Regions from separate parts of the Clostridium sp. 1001283B150225_161107_B6 genome, predicted to be linked through region 1. Evidence: predicted binding sites of a transcription regulator. Region 1 holds the regulator's gene; the other holds the start of a gene.
The links. The regulator HrcA, encoded in region 1, represses chaperone genes, less so after heat shock. The targets are predictions, from matches to a motif close to TGTTAGCACTCNNNNNNNNNGAGTGCTAACA.

Region 2: I2H39_RS15285 (co-chaperone GroES) is a predicted target of HrcA. The motif match lies at 1,886-1,916, and genes of this name have one in related genera.

Annotation. Positions count from the first base shown of each region.
Region 1 covers NZ_JADNMD010000001.1:745,949-749,099, forward strand. The annotation lists gene dnaK (molecular chaperone DnaK) at 1-375, opposite strand, end outside; gene grpE (nucleotide exchange factor GrpE) at 431-1,060, opposite strand; gene hrcA (heat-inducible transcriptional repressor HrcA) at 1,067-2,119, opposite strand; gene I2H39_RS03380 (3D domain-containing protein) at 2,495-3,073, shown strand.
Region 2 covers NZ_JADNMD010000006.1:64,585-67,735, reverse strand. The annotation lists gene I2H39_RS15295 (hypothetical protein) at 52-1,017, shown strand; gene I2H39_RS15290 (hypothetical protein) at 1,129-1,749, opposite strand; gene I2H39_RS15285 (co-chaperone GroES) at 2,013-2,297, shown strand; gene groL (chaperonin GroEL) at 2,356-3,151, shown strand, end outside.

The DNA.
Region 1 (3,151 bases):
CGCGTCGTTAAAGTATGCCGGAACCGTGATAACTGCCTCTGTCACAGTCTCTCCCAGATAGCTCTCTGCATCTGCTTTCAGCTTCTGCAGAATCATAGCGGAAATCTCCTGTGGTGTGTACTTCTTTCCGTCAATGTCTACCCTGTAGTCCGTGCCCATGTGACGCTTGATGGAAGAGATGGTCTTATCTGCGTTGGTAACAGCCTGACGCTTTGCAGGTTCGCCAATCAGCCTTTCTCCTGTCTTAGTGAATGCCACTACGGATGGTGTTGTCCTTACGCCCTCCGCATTGGCAATAACAGTTGGTTTTCCGCCTTCCATAACAGCCACACAGCTGTTTGTCGTACCTAAGTCAATACCGATAATCTTGCTCATAGTCTTTTCCTCCTGATTATTTTTAGTGGGGTATATTTATAATGATTGGGATATGTCAATTTGCCACTTTTACCATACTGTGTCTTACCACGCTGTCCCTGTACATGTAACCCTTCTGCAATTCCTCCGCCACAATGTTCTCTCCCAGGCTGTCGTCATCCACGTGCATCACTGCATTGTGGAAGTTAGGGTCAAACTCCCGGCCTACTGCTTCAATGGCTTTTACGCCTGCTTCCTCCAGCGTTTTGCTCAACTGCTTATATATCTTCTCCATGCCCTCTGCAAGGGGTGTTCCCTTTGCATCCTCAGGCACAGTTGCCAGGCCTCTCTCAAAATTGTCGATGACGGGAAGGATTCTCTCTATGATGTCCTTTGCCCCCATCTCATACATGGAGGACTTTTCCTTGTCCGTCCTCTTGCGGAAATTCTCAAATTCCGCCATCTGGCGCTTCACCCGGTCGGTGAGCTCTTCTATCTTCTCATCCCTGGGGTCCTTTTTCTTTTTAAAGAATCCCTTTTTTTCTTCCTTTTCACCAGCAGGCGCTTCCTCTGTACCTTCCTCTGTTTCCTCCGGGGTACAGCCTTCTGCCGGCTCTCCGGCATTAGGGGCATCTTCTGTTTCCTGCTCTGTCTTCAGGGCCTCATCTTCCTTTTTTAACTCTTCGTCCTTCATATCTTCACTCACAGCTTATCACCTTTCATCTTTTTTAAATGCTGTATCCAGCTGATTCATCAGATTGCGCAGTGTCCCAAGGACCTTTTCATAGTCCATACGCTTGGGTCCTATGATACCGATGGTTCCTCTCAGGCCTCCTCCCAAATCATAATTGGCAGTGACCACACTGCAGTCCTTCATGGACTGCACCGGGCTCTCATCACCGATATAAACCTGAATGCCCGCTTCTTCCTCTGTGCCGGAATTGACCTCCGCCACAAATTCCTGCAGCACTTCCTTATGTTCCAGTGTGTCAATGAGCTGGCTGGCCTTGCCGCCGTCCGAAAGTTCAGGGTACTTGAAAATGTTGGTGGCTCCGCTGGTATAAATCTGCAGGTCCTCTTCCCCTGCCTTGATGGCCTCCGCCACCTCATTCAGCACCAGGTCCACCACCTGGCTGTGGTTGCCTGCATCGCCCTTCAGCTTGCTGATAACATCCAGATTGATTTCCTCAATGGTCAGTCCGTTGAGGCTGCTGTTCAGCAGGATGTTCAGGTTCAGAAGCTCCTCATCACTCAGTTCGTCCGTGATATCAATCATGGTGTTCTTAATGATGTTGCCTTCCACCACCACGACCACCAGCAGCTTGTGCTTCTCCATTTTGGAAAGCTGGATGAACTTGAGCTTTGTCTTGTGATAACTGGGGCCGCTTATCATGGTGGCATAGTTGGTATTGGCAGCCAGCACCTGGGCCATCTTCTTAAGGACCAGCTCCAGCTTATCAACCTTCTGGACCATCATTTCCTTGAACTCAGTTACCTCGCTCTCCTTATCCAGCATAATCTGGTCCACATAGAACCGGTACCCTTTATCGGAAGGAATCCGCCCTGCCGAGGTATGGGGCTGTACAATATACCCCATCTCTTCCAGGTCTGACATCTCATTGCGGATGGTGGCAGAGCTGAGCTTCAAGTCTGAATACTTGGAAATGGTCCTGGAGCCAACGGGCTCCCCGGTTTCCAGATATGTCTTGATGATGGCCTTCAGTATAGTGACCTTCCTGTCGTCCAGGAGTGCATCCAATGGCATCTGCTCACCTTCCTTTCTGAAATTATTAGCACTCGACGTTTAGGAGTGCTAACATCTACATTCCATAATATATTCCTTCTGGCGCCATTTGTCAAGAGATAAAAGCAAATTCTTTTCATATTATTTGTGTCTTCCATTCTCCCCCCGGCACATCATGTGCCATTTCCTTTTCGTATCAACTAGATAATGGATTTCACCCTCCACTTTTTACATAAATATACCAATTTTGCGGCATATTCTCTCCACATTTTATACTCTTGTAACACTTGCTTAATTATTTTAACTTGACAAGTAACATTTTTGTAATATAATGAAGGTACAACTTTATAAGACATATAAAACCATAACAATGTCATAAGATTGCGAGGTAGTTGTATGCATTACATTAAGAAAACCCTTCTGGCAGCAGCCATGGCTGCATTCAGCCTCACGGTGGCTTTTCCGGCATTTGCCGATGAACCGGTGGGGACGGATGTAACCGTAGTGGATGCCGGTACATCAGATACGCCCGAGGACACAGCCCAGGATGTCCAGGAATCCCAGGAAACCTCCGGTTCACGGGAATCCAAAGGCCACAGGGCCGCTGTTGTGAATGAAGACGAATACATCGCCCAGGGACCGGGCGCCCAAAAGGAAGAGAAGGAAGAGGCTCCGGCTCCCAGTGAGACATCGCTGGGACGTTTCACCATCACTGGATACTGCGGCTGTGAACAGTGTTCCGGCGGTCATAACCTTACCTATTCTGGAGCGGTTCCAACTCCCAATCACACGATTTCTGCTGATTTGAACTATTTTCCTCTTGGCACTAAGCTGAAGATTGACGGCATTGTCTACACAGTGGAGGACAAAGGCTCTTCTGTGAACGGTAATATTCTGGATATTTTTTACGGCTCCCATGAGGAAGCCCTGGCCAAGGGTACATATACTGCAGAGGTATTCCTAGTGCAGGATTGATTCATAATGTGAGAATAATGATACCAGGCAAATGAGCCTGGTATTTTTTTTGCCCTTCTCCTTAAAAACAGATCCGGG
Region 2 (3,151 bases), on a different contig from region 1:
CGGCTGAATGGATTATTAAGAGATAAGTTTACAGGAAGGGAATGGTATGCCATGAAAGATAGATGGACAGATTTGGCTGCTGTGGCTGCCTTTGCAGCGGTACTGGGAATCAGCGCCTGCTGGGGCCAATATGACAGGGCCCATGGCAGGGTCTGTGACCAGGCCTATGGCAGGCCGGACAGTGGATATGGCTGGATGTATGGTCAGGAAGGACCTGCAGCGAATGAAAATGGGAGGCTCATGGGGAATGCTGCTGATTCAGGTGCGGCAGGCGCTTCAATGGGAGCAGCCGGTGTACAGGAAGGTGGAGGAGCGGACCCGGCCCGGAGAAAAGGGGAGGAAATAGAGATACTGCCGGATGTAACGCAGTCCCAGAAAGAGGTCCTGGCGGAAATCATGGAAGCCTTGGAGGCACAGGATTTGGAGACCGCGGCCCGGGTGATGGACCGTGAGGAAGAGACGCTTATGACGTTGTTTTATGAGGCTATGGGCGGAACACGGTATCTCTATGACGGCCAGTCATTCAGCGGGTCCATAGAAGGCATGGGTCTGGTGCTCACCATGCCTAAGACCCTGTATTACGGTACCTTCCAGAATGGAAAGCCGGAAGGGGAATGTACGGCCCTCCAGGTGGTTGAGCTGGATGCGCCCAGGTATGATTACTCCCAGGGACTGTGGAAGGACGGAAAGATGGAGGGGCAGGGCCATACCGGATACTGCTATTATGAGACCGGCCCGGAAGGGGAGGCCAGGGACGTGTGCAAGACAGGAAGGTTTTCCGGTGACAGGATGGAGGGGGAAGTGACTTATACCACCCTGAACCAGGAGGGGGAGACATCCACCTGGAAGCTGGAGACAAAGGACGGCACAGTGCAGCTGGACCACCGCTGGATTTATATAGAGGAGCAGGGGGAATACCAGCTGATGTCCCAGGAGGATGACAGCCATGCCTATATCATGGACGGCAATCTGGCTGACCAGCCGGTATGGATTAACCTTCTGGCCTGGGAAGAATAGAATGGGGCAGAAAAGTCCCGGAGACATGATGGTTTTGTGTCCCCGGGACTTTTTTGCTGTATATTGCCTTATACCGCCGTACATGTTTCCGTCCGGCTGATATGTTTTGTTCTAATCCAGCGTATCTTCCTCAATGATAGCAGTGGGGCGGACTGCTTCCGCTTCCTCCTGGCTGCTGTCATCGTAATCATCTTCCGTAAGGTCTCCTGAATCATAGGAGGAACTGCCGTCCATGCGCCGGTAATCATAGAGGTCGTCCTCATCCACATAGTCGTCATCCAGAAATCCCTCATCTTCAAATAAATCAGAATCATCATCCTTATCCCTGGAGTGCTCATCCATGAAATCCGCTTTCTTGGACTTCACGGTCTGGAGTGCAATCTGGGCCGTGTCCACGGCAGCGGAAACCGCCTCATGGGCAGTGTCTGATAACAGGCTTCCGGCATCCTTAAGGACGTTCTTTGTTGCCTGGGCCATATCCTTGGCAGCAACCTTGAATTCGTCCTTGCTGGAGGAAAGAGAGATGTAATTGCGGTCCAGGCTGCGTGTGTCAATGGTGCGCTCTGTGCCGTCCTCATCGGTCCTGTCCTCGCCGCCATCCTCAAATTCCCGGAAATCCTTTTCCAGCTCCCTGTGGTATGTCTTATACTGAAGTACGTAGGAAACACCGGCAGCCACAGCACCGGTCACTGCTGCAAATGCTACGAATTTACCCCAACCTTTCTTTGCCATGCCAAAAACCCCTTTCTTGTAATGGTGATGCATAAAAGCTCCCCTATGGGTCATATTATGCCTTATTGTTATTATTGTAATACGAATGGAAAAAAAAAGAAACAGCAAATTGTAAAAAAACAATAAAATTAAAAGAAATTAGCACTCAACTCTTGACAGTGCTAATAACTGGTGATATAACATATCATGTGAGCAAAAGAAAGAAGTAAGGAAAAGAAAACAAGAAAGAAAAATCAGAATATCGTGTAAGGAGGAATTCAATCATGAAGTTAGTACCATTGTTTGACAAGGTAGTGTTAAAGCAGTTAGTTGCAGAAGAGACAACAAAATCAGGCATCGTCCTTCCGGGGGCAGCCAAGGAGAAGCCGCAGCAGGCAGAGGTCATCGCAGTGGGACCAGGCGGAGTTATTGACGGCAAGGAAGTAACCATGCAGGTTAAGGCCGGCGACAAGGTAATCTACTCCAAGTACTCAGGCACAGAAGTGGAGATTGAGGATGAGAAGTACGTTATCGTAAAGCAGAACGATATCCTGGCAGTTGTAGAATAATAAATAATACAGCAGGACATTACATTGTAGAACATAAAATATTGGAGGTTGATGAAAGATGGCAAAGCAGATTAAGTACGGCGTAGAGGCCCGCAAGGCACTGGAAGCAGGCGTTAACCAGTTAGCAGATACAGTACGTGTTACCCTTGGACCGAAAGGACGCAACGTTGTCCTGGATAAGTCCTTTGGCGCTCCGTTAATTACAAACGACGGCGTTACCATTGCAAAGGAAATCGAGCTGCAGGATCCATATGAGAATATGGGCGCACAGCTGATTAAGGAAGTTGCTTCCAAGACCAACGACGTGGCCGGCGACGGTACCACCACAGCAACTGTTCTGGCCCAGGCCATGGTAAACGAAGGCATGAAGAACCTGGCAGCAGGCGCCAACCCAATCATCCTGAGAAAGGGAATGAAGAAGGCTACAGACGCAGCCGTGGAAGCCATCAAGAAGATGAGCAAGCCAATCAACGGCAAGGAGCAGATTGCAAGAGTAGCTGCCATCTCTGCTTCTGATGACGAAGTGGGAACCATGGTAGCAGACGCTATGGAGAAGGTTTCCAAGGACGGCGTTATCACCATTGAAGAATCCAAGACCATGAAGACAGAGCTTGACCTGGTTGAAGGTATGCAGTTCGACAGAGGTTACCTGTCCGCTTATATGTGCACGGATATGGATAAGATGGAAGCTAATTTAGACGACCCATACGTGCTGATTACTGATAAGAAGATTTCCAATATCCAGGATTTACTTCCGCTGTTAGAGCAGGTAGTTAAGATGGGCGCAAGACTTCTCATCATTGCTGAGGATGTGGAAGGCGAAGCACTGACCACCCTGATTGTAAACAAGCTGA